Linked DNA regions of Hyalangium ruber. The protein of the gene in region 2 interacts with the protein of the main gene of each other region in a pairwise test. Links are inferred from orthologs where the notes say so. Each region holds a gene or a part of one and is shown on either strand. Other genes may lie near its edges.

Evidence for each region. Proteins that work in one complex are often made in the same cells at the same time.
Region 1: the proteins of SYV04_RS09875 (region 2) and SYV04_RS04835 interact in binary tests that used the Escherichia coli proteins (3 or more experiments, as listed by UniProt). The link is inferred for Hyalangium ruber from one-to-one orthologs.

Annotation. Positions count from the first base shown.
Region 1 is NZ_JAXIVS010000001.1:1,192,825-1,199,312, forward strand. The notes cover bases 718-3,690. They hold SYV04_RS04835 (sulfate/molybdate ABC transporter ATP-binding protein), read left to right. Parts: upstream 718-1,656; coding sequence 1,657-2,724; downstream 2,725-3,690. Other genes in these bases: cysT (sulfate ABC transporter permease subunit CysT), read left to right, coding at 718-802; cysW (sulfate ABC transporter permease subunit CysW), read left to right, coding at 812-1,660; SYV04_RS04840 (sensor histidine kinase), read left to right, coding at 2,839-3,690. Also shown: more of cysT, read left to right, coding at 1-717; more of SYV04_RS04840, read left to right, coding at 3,691-5,121; SYV04_RS04845 (helix-turn-helix transcriptional regulator), read left to right, coding at 5,160-6,122; SYV04_RS04850 (GIY-YIG nuclease family protein), read right to left, coding at 6,109-6,488. UniProt on the Escherichia coli protein: Part of the ABC transporter complex CysAWTP involved in sulfate/thiosulfate import. Responsible for energy coupling to the transport system.
Region 2 is NZ_JAXIVS010000003.1:228,505-236,286, forward strand. Bases 1,341-4,326 are described here. They hold SYV04_RS09875 (glutamate-5-semialdehyde dehydrogenase), read left to right. Parts: upstream 1,341-2,192; coding sequence 2,193-3,461; downstream 3,462-4,326. Other genes in these bases: SYV04_RS09865 (hypothetical protein), read left to right, coding at 1,341-1,850; SYV04_RS09870 (tetratricopeptide repeat protein), read right to left, coding at 1,856-2,194; rsfS (ribosome silencing factor), read left to right, coding at 3,477-4,010; SYV04_RS09885 (23S rRNA (pseudouridine(1915)-N(3))-methyltransferase RlmH), read left to right, coding at 4,007-4,326. Outside these bases: SYV04_RS09860 (glutathione S-transferase family protein), read right to left, coding at 1-342; more of SYV04_RS09865, read left to right, coding at 657-1,340; more of SYV04_RS09885, read left to right, coding at 4,327-4,471; SYV04_RS09890 (RNA ligase RtcB family protein), read left to right, coding at 4,523-5,668; SYV04_RS09895 (hypothetical protein), read right to left, coding at 5,686-6,651; gpmI (2,3-bisphosphoglycerate-independent phosphoglycerate mutase), read left to right, coding at 6,780-7,782. UniProt on the Escherichia coli protein: Catalyzes the NADPH-dependent reduction of L-glutamate 5-phosphate into L-glutamate 5-semialdehyde and phosphate. The product spontaneously undergoes cyclization to form 1-pyrroline-5-carboxylate.

The DNA of each region.
Region 1 (6,488 bases), on a different replicon or contig from region 2:
CGGGCTGTCGCTGGGGATGACCTGGCTCTACCTGGGCCTGCTCGTCCTCATCCCGCTCTGTGGGCTGTTCCTCAAGACGTTCACCCTGACGTGGGAGCAGTTCTGGGCCACGGTGGCGGCGCCTCGCGCGCTCGCCGCGTACCGGCTCACCTTCGGCGCCTCCTTCGTGGCGGCGTCGGTCAATGCCGTCTTCGGCCTCCTGGTGGCCTGGGTGCTGGTGCGCTACCGCTTCCCGGGCAAGGGCCTGGTGGACGCCCTGGTGGACCTGCCCTTCGCCCTGCCCACCGCCGTGGCGGGGCTCACGCTGACGAGCCTGTACTCCAGCAATGGCTGGTATGGGCGCTATCTGGAGGCGGCTGGAATCAAGGTGGCCTTCAGCTCCCTGGGCGTGGCCGTCGCGCTCACCTTTATCGGACTGCCCTTCGTGGTGCGCACCGTGCAACCGGTGCTGGAGGACATCGACGCGGACGTGGAGGAGGCCGCCGCCACCCTGGGTGCCACCCCGTGGCAGACGTTCACCCGCGTCATCTTCCCCAGCATCCTGCCCGCGCTGCTGAGCGGGTTCGCCCTGGCGCTCGCGCGGGCCATCGGGGAGTACGGCTCGGTCGTCTTCATCTCCGGCAACATGCCCATGCGCACGGAGATCGCCCCGCTGCTCATCATCACCCGGCTGGAGCAGTACGACTACGCGGGCGCCACCGCCATCGCGATCGTCATGCTCGTCGCCTCGTTCGTGATGCTGCTCGCCATCAACCTGCTCCAGCGCTGGAGCTATCGCCGGCTGGAAACCCGGCCGGGATAGCACGCCGCCATGCACGTCTCCTCGCTCCAGCTCCGCCGACGCAAGCACGCCCACGCCAGCACCCCGCTGGTGCGCTGGCTGCTCATCGGCACCGCCCTGCTCTTCCTGGGCCTGTTCCTCGTCGTGCCGCTGGTGGCCGTCTTCAACCACGCCTTCGCCAAGGGCGTGGGGCCCTACCTCGACGCGCTCCTGGAGCCCGAGGCCTGGGCCGCCATCCGCCTGACGCTGCTCGCCGCCGCCATCGCCGTACCTCTCAACCTCGTCTTCGGCCTCGCGGCGGCCTGGCTCATCGCCCGCTTCCGCTTCCCGGGGCGGAGCCTGCTGCTCACCCTCATCGACCTGCCCTTCAGCGTCTCGCCCGTTATCGCGGGGCTCATCTTCGTGCTGCTCTTCGGACGCCAGGGCTGGCTGGGCCCGTGGCTGGCCGAGCGGGACTTGCAGATCATCTTCGCGGTGCCGGGGATCGTCCTGGCCACGCTCTTCGTCACGTTCCCTTTCGTGGCCCGTGAGGTGCTGCCGGTGATGCAGGCCCAAGGCAGCGACGAGGAGCAGGCGGCTCTCACGCTGGGCGCCAGCGGCCTGCGCACCTTCCTGCAGATCACCCTGCCCAAGGTGAAGTGGGGCGTGCTCTACGGCGTCATCCTCTGCAACGCGCGGGCGATGGGCGAGTTCGGCGCCGTGTCGGTGGTCTCCGGGCACGTGCGCGGCGTCACCACGACGCTGCCGCTGCACGCGGAGATCCTCTACAACGAATACGACTACGTCGGAGCCTTCGCCGTCGCCTCACTGCTGACGGTGCTGGCCCTCATCACCCTGGCCATCAAGAAGTACGTCGAGTGGAGGGCGCAGGAATCATGAGCGTCATCGTCGAGAAGCTGACCAAGCGTTTCACCGCCGGAGGCTCGCCCGCGGTGGCGGACGTTTCCTTCGAGGCCCCCACAGGCGCCATCACCACCCTGCTGGGCCCCTCGGGCGCCGGCAAGTCCACCATCCTGAGGCTCATCGCCGGGCTGGAGACATCCGACACGGGGCGGGTACTCATCGATGGCACCGACTGCACGGAGCTGCCGGTGCAGCAGCGTGGCATCGGCGTGGTGTTCCAGAGCTACGCCCTCTTCCGGCACATGACGGTGCGGGAGAACATCGCCTTCGGCCTGAGCGTGCGCCGGCAGTCTAAGGCCGAGGTGGAGGCGCGCGTCGACGAGATGCTGCGCCTGGTGCAGCTCGAGGAGCTGGGGCAGCGCACCCCGGCGCAACTCTCGGGCGGGCAGCGGCAGCGCGTGGCGTTCGCCCGGGCGCTGGCCATCCGTCCCCGGCTGCTCCTGCTGGACGAGCCCTTCGGCGCGCTGGACACGCGGGTGCGCGTGGAGCTGCGCGAGTGGCTGCACGAGCTCCACACCCTCACGGGGGTGACCACGCTGCTGGTGACGCACGATCAGGAGGAGGCGCTGGAGATCTCCCAGCACGTCGTCATCATGTCCGAAGGGCGCGTCGCCCAGGCGGGCGCACCCGCGGACATCTATGACCGGCCGGCCACGCCGTTCGTCGCCTCGTTCGTGGGCGGCAACAGCATGCTCAAGGGCCAGGTCCGCGAGGGCCGGGCCGAGATGGGCGCGCTCATCGTCGCGGCGCCGCAGAGCGCGCGGGAGGGCCAGGCCGTCCAGGCGTTCGTCCGGCCGCACGACATCAAGCTGGCGAAGAAGCCCGCGGGCAACGGCCTCAACGGCAACGCGGCGGTGCGGGTGGAGCGGCTCAAGTCCGTGGGCGGCTACGTGAAGGTGCTGCTCAAGCTGCCCAACGGGGACACCGTCGCCGTCGAGGTGCCTCGCGGCGAGTTCGAGGAGCTCGGCGTGGTGGAGGGCGACTCGGTCCACGCCGACGTGCGCTCGGCCCGCGTCTTCGTGGGGGACTTCTCCATCTAGGCGCCCCTAGCCCTCCGCGTCATCGTCCGTCTGCGAACAGCCCAGGCAGGGCGGCCAACACTCTCCCGAAAAGGAGGTTGGAGGGCCCCTCGCGCCACGCTAGAGACGCAGGCAATGACCGGGCGCGCACGGATCGCCGGAGCGCTAGCGGTAGGCGTGTTGGGCTACGGCCTCAACCGGCTGCCGGTGGAAGTCCTGCCCGGCATGCACATCTTGCTGGGCTTCTTCATCGTCATCCCCGCCTCCCTGCTGTTGGGGCCCTGGGCGGCGGCGCTGGCGGCTGGACTCGCTGGGGCGTTCACCCTGGAGCTGTGGGGCCATCCCTGGGGCTGGATCACCACCATGGTGGAGGCGGCGGTGCTGGGGGCGCTCACCCGGCGCTACTGGCCCCTGCAGGCCGATGCCCTCTTCTGGCTGGCGGGCATCCCCGCCGTCGCCCTCACCTACTGGCTGGGCCTGGACGTCTCCCTGGAGAACGCGCTCGGCATCGCCCTCAAATATGCCCTCAACAGCCTGCTGCCCGCGTTGCTGACCCAGGTGGCGCTGATGACGCCGGCGGGGCGCGCCCGGCTCGGGCCACTGCTGCCCGCGTCGCTGCGCTCCTTCTCGCTCACCTCGGCGGTGGGCTCGGCGCTGGTGCTCGTGCTGGCGCTGCCGCTGCTGGTGGTGGGCGTCTCCGAGGGCCGAGCGCGCTATGCCGCCGAGCGCCAGCGGATGGACTCCCAGGGCATGTTCACCGCCCACTTGCTGTCCGAGACGGTGTCGGCCGAGCTGAACTCCACGGTCGCCGATACCGAGCTGCTGGCGGACGTGCTCCGCGCGCGCTGGGAGCAGCAAGGCGCGCGGCCCTCCCCGGAAGAGATGGAGGTGCTGGTGAAGGACTGGGTGCGCCGCTCGCCCTCCGCGTTCACCGGCTCCGTGGGGGACGCCCAGGGCCAGGTGCTGGCCTCCTGGCCCCCCTTGGGACTGGAAGGACTTCCCGTCGCGGGCAGGAACTTCTCCGATCGAGAGTACTTCCAAGAAGTGCGCCGCACGCACCAACCCCTGGTGAGCAACCTCTTCTCCGGCCGGGGTGCGGTGAGCGGGCCCGTGGCGGTGGCCGTCTCTCCCCTGCTCCGCCGGGGCACGTTCGAGGGTTACACGGTGCTGGCCTTCGACCTGGCCCGAATGCGAGCCCTGGCGCGGCAACAGCTCGAGCCGGGGGAGCGTGCGTTGCTGCTGGACCCCTCGGATCAGGTGGCCTTCGACACCGCCGCTCCTCCCTCGCTGGAGGTGGAATCGCTGCGGGGCACGCCCCTGGGCGTGGCCCTGGAAGCACACCCCGGAAGGGGCTCGGGCACCTACGAGTTGGAGCCGAAGGCGGCCATGATGAAGCGGGTGCAGGGCAGGCGCCACATCGCCGTGGCCCCCCTTCTCCAGCCGGGCTGGCGCATGGTGGTGGAGCAGCCCTTGAGCAACCTGGACCGGGGCGTCGTCAGCGCCTACCGCGCGCTGCTGGCCACGCTGGGGCTGGCGCTGGTCCTCACCTTCCCCGCCACTCGGATGCTGGCGAGATTGCTGTCCCGCCCCGTGGCCGCCGTCTCCCAGGCCGCGGGGCGATTGGCCTCGGGTGAGCGCCACGTACACGCCTCCATCGGCCCCCACCTCACGGGCGCGATGGAGCTGGAGCAATTGGGCGCGGCCTTCGACCAGATGGCCGAGCGGCTCGTGCGACACCTGGAAGAGGTGGAGCGCTCCAACCAGGAGAAGGACGCCTTCCTCTCCATCGCCAGCCACGAGCTCAAGACGCCCCTGGCCACCCTCAAGCTCCGGCTGCAGCGGCTGCGCATGGATGGCGTGCGCGCCGAGAGCATGGAGGTGCTGGACCGGCAGGTGGATCGGCTGGCGCGGCAGATCAACCAGATGCTGGACGTGTCCGAGCTGGCCGGCGGCAAGCTGGCGCTCACCCCGATGCCGCTGGAGCTGTCCGCGCTGGTGCGCCGGGTGGCGGAGGCCCGCGCGAACTCCGCCCCGGAGCACCGGCTGGAGCTGGCGCTGGAGCCGGTGGAGGGCTGCTGGGACGGAACGCGCCTGGAGCAGGTCGTCTACAACCTGATGGACAACGCCATCCGCTACAGCCCCGAGGGCGGTCCCCTGGAGGTGCGGCTGCGGCGCGAGCAAGGCGCGGCGGTGCTGGAGGTGCGCGATCGCGGCGTGGGACTGGGGCCCGGGGGAAGCGAGGAGCTCTTCGGTCGCTTCAGCCGAGGCAACCTGATCAGCATCAGCCGCGTGGAGGGGCTGGGCGTGGGGCTCTACCTGAGTCGGGAGATCGTCATCCGACATGGCGGCACCATCCACCTCGCCTCCCGAGAGGGCGGCGGCGCCGTCGCCACTGTCCGGCTCCCGGCGAATCCCTGACAGCCCCTGTCAGGGACTTTCTGGCATGGTGGAGGGCGATGCGGTCCAGCCGGCTCCTTGCCCTCCTCCTCATCCTCCAGCGGCGTGGCCATGCCACGGCGGCGCAGCTCGCCACCGAGCTGGAGGTCTCGGTCCGTACGCTCTACCGCGATGTGGCGGCGCTGCTGGCCGCTGGGGTGCCGGTGTGGACCGAGCCGGGCCCCCAGGGAGGAATCCGTCTCATGGAGGGCTGGCGCACGCGCCTCGATGGCCTGACCGCCGATGAGGCGAGCGCCCTGTTCCTGTCCGGAGCTCCGCAGGCCGTCACGGACCTGGGCCTGGCCACGGTCGCCGTGAGCGCCAGGGCCAAGGTGGATGCCACCCTTCCAGCGGAGCTGCGCGGCCGGGCCGGGCGGATCCGCGAGCGCTTCCTGCTCGATGCGCCCGGCTGGTTCAGCCGGCCCGAGCCGCTGAAGGCGCTGCCCGCCGCCGCCGAGGCGGTCTGGGCGACGCGAAGGCTGGAGTTCCGCTACGGGGAGCCGCCGGGCAGCCGGCGCGTGGATCCGCTCGGCCTCGTCCTCAAGGCGGGCACCTGGTACCTCGTGGCGCGGCACCGACAGGCCATCAAGACGTACCGGCTCAGCCGGATCCGCCAGGCGGAAGTCCTGGCCGAGACGTTCCTCCGCCCCGACGGCTTCGAGCTCGCCACCTGGTGGGCCGAATCCTCCGCCGCGTTCGACAAGTCGCTGCTCATCTATCCCTGTCGCGTCCGTCTCTCGCCCGAGGCCCAGAGACACCTGCCCCGCCTCCTCCCGCATGAGGCCGTTCACCGGATGCTCGCCGAAGCGGGCCCACCGGACGCCGAGGGCTGGCGCACGGTGGAGCTCCAGATGGAGAGCGAGGAGGTAGCCGCCGATCAGCTCACGGGCCTGGGCGCGGGCGTGGTGGTCCTCGACCCCCCAGCCCTGCGCCAGCGCCTGTTCACGGTGGGCACGCGGATGGCGGCGCTCAACGCGCCGTGACCTCGTCCGGCAAGGTGTTGTAGCCGGCCTCTCCGTAGGGGCGGAGCCGCTCCAGCCAGAGCGACTCCAGCACCCGCAGCTCCTCCTTCAGGTCCGCGCCCGGCTCCTCCGGGGGAGGCAGCACGTCGAGCACCTCGAAGGAGAACGCATCGGCGCCGTGGTGCTGCCAGTCCTCCTGCAGCGCCGGGTAGGTGCGGTGCATCCCAGTCGTCAGCTCGAAACGGACGCGGTTGAGTGCGCCCGGCAGGTTGAGGCTCGAACCCACCATCACCTTGCCGTTGGCCCGGTTGCGGACGACGAACACCCCCATCGGGGGAGGCTTCTCCTTGTAGTTCTGCTTCAGCTCCGCACGGCGCGTCGAGCTGC
Region 2 (7,782 bases):
GAGCTTCATCAAGCTGTCCCCCATGGCCGGCTCGAGCTGCGAGGTCGAGTACACCATCAGCGACAGGTAGCGCCCGCGCTGAGGGTCGCCGATCCGGGGTGCCAGCTTGGCCTCGGGGAACTTGTCCGCCAGGTACAGACAGATCGCCGTGTTCTCGAAGAGCTTGGCATCTCCATCCACCAGCGCGGGCAGCTTGCCTGCGGGGTTGATCTTCAAGAACTCGGGTGTCTTGTGCTCGCGCTTCTCGAGGCTGATGGGCACGAGCTCGTACGGAGCACCGCACTCATCCAACATCCACTTGGTGATGGTCGCACGACTCTGGGGATTGAAGTAGAGCTTCATCGTGAGGAACCTGCCGGGAAGGGTGGACGGCGCGCGAGCTTGTCCCCTCGACACCGTCTCCTCAAGCGAGAGCTGCGACTGACTGTCCCCTGGCAATAGGCTGTAAATCTGGCTGCATCGGTGGCCGGACTCAGCTCCAACTGCCTGGAGCTATTGGGGATTTTCTGTGCGCTGAGTCGCGCGGGGAACGGAAGGAGGCCCGCGCCCCGCCTCGTCCTTTCGGGCAGGGCTGCGTTCGAGGCATTCGGGCCGGGATGTGCGAGCATGGGCCGAGTTGGGGGGCAGCCCCGGTCTTCGACAAGGGAGGAATCGCGGTGGACTGGTCGGCCTATGCACGCGAGCAGGGACTGGGTCGCGAGGTGGGAGACAACCTCGCCCGCGCCGCGCAGCTGTCACGAAGCCCCGTGCTGACAACGGGAGATCTGCTGCGCGCCCTGGTGCGGGACACGGGCCACGCGGGCACGGCCTGCGCCGCGCTCGGGCTCGAGCCAGCCCGGGTGGAGTCGGCCCTCGAGGAGCTGGCCCTCGCTCCCGAGCCGCTGCTGCGGAACGTGATGGAGCTGTCCGGCCCCACCGTCTCCGCCACCCTGCACGTCCAGGACGAGGGCAACCTGCTGGGCCTGCAGACCTCGGGCGCGCTGCTGCTGACGCTCCGGCCGGACCGACCGGAGGTGGCCTCCGAGTCCGTGGATCCGCTGGACACCCCGGGGCACGGAGAGCTGGCCCTGGAGATGCTGGGCATCGGGCGCCTGCCCCTGCGCGCCGCCGTGCTGGAGGCCATCGCCCGCAGCCACCCGGACACCCGGGACTGGGAGACGCGGAGCCAGAGCTTCCTGCGCCTGAGCCGCTTCCACACGGTCTACCCCTACCCCGGCGAGAAAGAGCCGCCCCCGGCTTCGGCCGAAGCGGTGGAGGAGGCCGCGCGCCTGTCAGCCATGGCGGTCCACTACCTCCACGCGTCCGCCGAGGACCTCAAGTGGCTGGGCACCGCGCTCTATGACGAGCGGAAGAAGTGGTTCGTCGTGCGCCTGGTGCGGATGACGGAGTCACTGCCCCAAGCACTGCTGGAGCCGCTGGTGTGCGCGGCCATCTACGAGCAGGACCCAAGCCGCAACCGCCACTTCGTGGAAGCGGCTGTCCACGGGGTGGGCCAGTCGGCCGTCCACGAGCGGCTGCTCTGGTACATGCGCCAGGGCGTGGACGCGGAGAAGTCCGGCGCCATGCGTGCCCTCTATTGGTGCCCGCCGCCGGACGCGGCCTCCGTGAAGGAGACGGCGCGCTGGCTGCTGGACGCGTTCATCCGCGAGTCCGACCTGGACGTGCAGCGCAACGCCCTGTCGAAGCTGGCGCTGATCGACTGGCGCGCCATGGACGCAGGGCTGCAGGCCCGGCTGGGCGATGTGCTCCACCGCGCCGCGTCCCACCCGGACGTCTACATCCGGCACCGGGCCGACGTGCTCCGGGGCGAGGCGAAGGACCTCCTGCCGCAGCCAGCTCCGGCGCGGTAGGCCCGCTACGACAGGTCCGAGAGCCGCTCGTCGATCTCCTCGGCGAGGCTGGGGTGGCTCTGGGCCAGCGCCACCTCCCGCGCCCGGGTGAGCACCTCGCGGGCCTGCGGGTTCTGCCCTGCCCCGGCGTAGGCGTCGCCCAGGGAGACGAGGGCCGCCGCGTACTGGGGGTCCAACCGGGTGGCCGCCTCGAGGCTCTTCACCGCCTCGGCATACTCCCGGCGCTCCAGCAGCAGCTTGCCGAGGGAGAAGTGGGCCATGGGCGAGTCAGGGAACTCGGCCGCCATCTGCTTGAACTGCTCCAACCGGGCATCGCTCATGCGCCTCTGATAGAGGAGAGTCATGACGGTTGCCAAGGAAGACGTGCGGGCCCTCGCCCAGGCCGCTCGGGAGGCCTCTCGGGCGCTCGCCATCGCCTCTACCGAACAGAAGGACGCCGCCCTGCGCGCCATGGCCCGCCACCTGCGCAAGGCCGCCCCCACCCTGCTCGCCGCCAACGCCGAGGACGTGGCCGCCGCGCGCACGGCGGGCAAGAACGCGGCCTTCCTGGACCGGCTCCTGCTGGACACGGGCCGCCTGGAGTCCATGGCCCGCGCCGTGGAAGCCGTGGCGGACCTGAAGGACCCGGTGGGCGAGGTGACGGAGACGTGGAAGCGCCCCAACGGGCTGAAGGTGGCCAAGGTGCGGCTGCCGCTGGGCGTGGTGCTGATGATCTACGAGTCGCGGCCCAACGTGACGAGCGACGCGGCGGCGCTGTGCCTCAAGAGCGGCAACGCGGTGCTGCTGCGCGGCGGCAGCGAGTCGGCGCGCTCCAACCAGGCCATCGCCGAGGCGCTCTCGGCGGGGCTCCAGGAGGCGGGGCTGCCGGCGCACAGCGTCCAGGTGGTGCCGGCGGGCGAGCGCGAGTCCCTGCTGGAGTTGCTGAAGCTGGAGGGCCTCATCGACCTGTGCATCCCCCGGGGCGGCGAGGGGCTCATCCGCTTCGTGGCGGAGAACGCCCGCATCCCCGTGGTGAAGCACTACCAGGGCGTCTGCCACGTCTACGTGCATGAGGCGGCGGACCTGGACATGGCCACGCGCATCACCGTCAACGCGAAGGCGAGCCGCCCCGGCGTGTGCAACGCGGCCGAGTGCCTGCTGGTGGACCGCGGGGTGGCCGAGCAGTTCCTGCCCGAGGTGGGACGTGCCCTGGTGGACAAGAAGGTGGAATTGCGCGGCTGCCCCACCACGGTGGCGGTGCTCACCCGCGCCGGAGTGCCGGTGACGCCGGCCACCGAAGGGGACTACGGGCACGAGTTCCTGGACCTCATCCTCGCGGTGCGGGTGGTGAAGGACCTGGACGCGGCGCTGGGACACATCGCCCGCTATGGCAGCGAGCACACCGAGGCCATCGTCACCGAGGACGAGGGGGTGGCGGGGCGCTTCACCCGGGAGGTGACGGCCAGCGGGGTGATGTGGAACGCCTCCACGCGCTTCAATGACGGGGGCGAGCTAGGACTGGGAGCGGAGATTGGAATCTCCACCAGCCGATTGCACGCCTTTGGACCGATGGGGCTGAGAGAATTGACGAGTCAAAAGTACGTCGTCCACGGCAAGGGGCAGGTGCGCTAGGGTGGCGCTCCACACATGGCACTGAAGAAGAAGAAGACGAGTTCGCCCAAGGCGAAGAGTGGCGCGAAGAAGGCGACGGGCGCGCGCAAGGCCCCGGCGGCGAAGAAGCCGGCGGCGCGCAAGAAGACCAGCCCCCTGAAGCCACCGCGCAGGAAGAAGGCGCTCCTCAAGGCGGCACCCGAGGTCGAGGCTCCCGCCGAGAACCCTCAGGCCAAGGCGCTGGCGCACAAGGTGGCCCGGCTGCTGCTCGACAAGAAGGCCACCGAGGTGCTGGTGCTGGACGTGCGCGGCATGGCCTCGTACGCCGACTACATCGTCCTGGCCTCGGGCGAGAGCGACCGCCAGGTGAGCGCCATGGCGGAGAGCGTCCGCACCAAGGTGAAGGAAGAGGACGCGCTGCACCCCACGGGCACCGAGGGCTGGGAGACGGGCCAGTGGGTGCTGCTCGACTACGGCGAGGTGGTGGCGCACCTGTTCCTCGCCGAGACGCGCGCCTTCTATGACCTCGAGGGCCTCTGGGCGGACGCGCCTCGGGAGAAGCTCGCCTGAAGGTAAGGCTGCTGTCGGTGGGCAAGGACCGCTCGGGCCTGTTCGAGCCCGGGGTGCGCGAGTACGCCTCGCGCCTTGCCCACTACACCCGCTTCGAGCTGGTGGAATTGCCGGAGGCGAGCGGCAAGAAGCTCAAGCCGGGAGATGCGAAGGCGGCCGAGGCCGAGGCCATCCTGAGCCGCCGCAAGCCCCAGGACTGGCTGGTGGCGATGGACGAGCGCGGCAAGCAGCTCGACTCGGTGGAGCTCAGCCGCTACGTGGCCAAGGCGCAGGATGGCGCCAAGGACCTGTACTTCGTCATCGGCGGGGACGAGGGGCTGGACGACACGGTGCGCCAGGCCGCGCACCTCACGCTCTCCCTGTCGCGGATGACGCTGCCGCACCGGATGGCCCGGCTGGTGCTCATCGAACAGATCTACCGGGCGTTCACCCTCCTCAAAGGTGAGCCGTACCACAAGTGACGCGCGGGGTGGCCCCGTCAGGCCGCGCGAAACCGGAGCGTCGGGCGCGTCATGATGACCGCGCCCACTTCGACTCCCCCGAGTGCCCAAGTCCGCATCATCGCCTCCTCGCAATCGTGGGTCGAAGGCGAAGCCGTCCGACAGCTCGAAGCCGTGGCGCGATCTCCCGGAATGCGCCTGGCGGTGGGCTTGCCAGACCTCCACCCAGGCAAGGGAGCACCGGTGGGCGCCGCGTTTGCCTCCGAGGGTCTGCTCTATCCGTACCTGGTGGGCAATGACATCGGCTGTGGGATGGGGCTGTGGGACGTGGATCTGCTGGCGCGCAAGGCGAAAGCAGAGCGGTGGGCAGCGAGGCTGGACCTGGAGGGGCCGTGGGACGGGGACACGGATGGCTTCCTGGCCGAGCACGGGGTGAAGGCCTCGGGATTCGAGATGGCGCTGGGCACGGTGGGCGGGGGCAACCACTTCGCGGAGATACAGCGGGTGGACGCGGTGCATGACGGGAAGACGTTCGATGCGCTGGGGCTGAAGGGGGAGCGGTTGCTGCTGCTGGTGCATTCCGGCTCACGCGGCCTGGGCGAGGCGACGCTGAGAGCCCATGTGGACCGGCACGGTGCGGGAGGGCTGGCGCAGGACTCGGCGGATGCGCGGAAGTACCTGACGCGGCATGACCACGCGGTGGAATGGGGCCGAGCGAATCGCGCGCTGGTGGCCCGGCGGATGTTGGATGGGATTGGCGCCACTGGCCGGCGCGTCTTGGATGTGTGCCACAACAGCGTCACCCCGTTGAAGCTGGAGGGCTGTGCCTGCTGGCTGCACCGCAAGGGCGCGGCGCCCTGGGACCAGGGACCGGTGGTGATTCCCGGCAGCCGCGGCTCGCTGAGCTACCTGGTGCTTCCGGTGGGAGATGGCTCCGCGAGCGCGTACAGCCTGGCGCACGGCGCCGGCCGCAAGTGGAACCGCACCAACGCGCGTGAGCGGATGCGCGAGCGCTTCAGCGCCGAGTCCCTCACCCGCACCTCCTTCAAGAGTCACGTCATCTGCGAGGACCGCGACCTGCTCTTCGAGGAGGCGCCGCCCGCGTACAAGCCCATCGACCGCGTGGTGACGGACCTGGTGGAGGCGGGCCTCGTCCGGGTGGTGGCCACGCTGGCCCCCGTGCTCACGTACAAGACACGCGCCCACGCGCGCTCGTAACGGAGTCGACGGGGGACTCAGCGAGCGCCGGGAGTGAAGACCTCGATGCGCTCGCCCTGGAGCCGGAAGTCCTGCGTCCCCTCCTCCTCGCTCTTCAGCACGACGAGGGACTGCCCCTGGTGGCGGAGGCGGTGCGGCACCAGCGTGTCCGGCTCGGTGACGAGCTCGAAGATGCCGTTGAGCTGCATCCGCTCCACCGTCATCTCTGGCAGCGCGGATTCCGGCAGGCCCGCGTTGGCCTTCATGAAGGCCTTCATCCGCTTCACCAGCTCGAGCCCTCCCCGCTGGGTGCCCTCCGGATCCAGGGAGGCCTCCAGCGTCAGCAGCACGCAGCGCTTCTCCGACTCGCCCTCGGCGCAGGGGACGCGCTCCTTCAGCGTCAGGCGCTCCACGGTGTCCAGGCTGTTGCCGAAGAAGGGCACCGTCATCCGCCCCTTGCGCTCGACAGGCTTCCCCGGCTCGAGCGCGAGCCCGTTCCACTTGCCCACCAGCTCGTCCCACCGGTCCCGAGAGGCCTGCTCCAGCGCGCCGCCCACCAGCCCCCGCAGCTCCTTCTGTTGCTCGGGAGGAACGCCCTGGCTCTCGGCGTCCTTGAACATCTCCCCCAGCGCCTGATCCACGCCCTCGACACGCTTGAACTCTCCCGAGTCCCCCACCACCATGGTGGGCGTCAGCATCGGCTGGGCGGGTGTGGCTGAGGTGCTCGCCTCACCGGGAACAGGCACGGTGACGACCTTTCGCTCCTCCCCCATCCCCTCCATCCGGAGCTGGAACCGTCGCTCCTTGCGCTCCGGGGGCTGGGTGCCCTGGGCCTCCACGGTGGTGGAAGTCACCTGCGCCGTGAAACCCGCCGGCCATGCGAAGCGCAGGCCCACCGCGTCACCTGAGGGTGCTGGCGAGCCCTCGGCTCCCGAGGACGTCGCACAGTGAGGAAGCAACCCGGCGAGGGCCAGGGCGAGGACAACGCGGTGGAGGCGAGGCATGGGGGGCGGACTCTAGCCCCGGCGCCGAGAGGGGCTTGGAACTTTCGCCGTTCGGAGAACGACTGCCCGGCTGAGGAGCATGCACTTTTCGCCCCCAGCACGCGCCAGGGTGGTTAGGTTTGCCTCCCATGAAACCAGCGCACAAGGTCCTGCTCTGCATCCTGGATGGATGGGGCATCCGCAAGGAGCGCGAGGACAACGCGATCCTCCTGGCCGGAACCCCTCAGCTCGAACGCATCTCGCACGGCTACCCCTTCACCGAGCTACAGACCGCCGGCCTCGCGGTGGGCCTGCCCGAAGGGCAGATGGGCAACTCGGAGGTCGGCCACACCAACATCGGCGCCGGCCGGATCGTCTACCAGGACCTGGTGCGCATCAACCGGGCCGCCGCCTCGGGGGAGCTGGGCAGCAACCCCGTCATCCGCGCCGCCATGGACAAGGCCAAGTCCGAGGGCAAGGCCTTCCACCTGCTGGGGCTCGTCTCTCCGGGCGGGGTCCACTCCTCGATGGAACACCTGTACGCGCTGCTCAAGGCGGCGCGCGAGCGGGGCCTGCCCCAGGTCTACATCCACGCCTTCCTGGACGGGCGCGACACGCCGCCCCAGAGCGCGCTGGGCTACGTGGAGGAGCTGGAGCGCTTCCTCAAGGAGACGCACGCCGCGCGCATCGCCACCGTGGGCGGGCGCTACTACGGCATGGACCGCGACAAGCGGTGGGACCGCGTGAAGCTGGCCTATGACGCCCTGGTGTTCGGGCAGGGCCCCAAGGCGCCCGACGCGCTGTCGGCCATCCGCGCCTCGTACGCGGAGAAGGTGACCGACGAGTTCGTCAAACCCACCATCATCAGCCAGGGCGACGGCACCCCCGTGGGCCGCATCCAGGATGGCGACGTGGTGATGTTCTTCAACTTCCGCGCGGACCGCGCCCGAGAGATGACGCGTGCGCTGGCCTACTCGGACTTCAAGGAGTTCGACCGGGGTGGGCTCAAGCTGGGGCGCTACGTCTGCATGACCCAGTACGACGAGACGTTCGACCTGCCCGTGGCCTACGGGCCGGAGCAGCCGCAGGAGATCTTCCCCGAGGTGCTGGCGCGCGAGGGCCTCAAGCAGTTCCGCACCGCGGAGACGGAGA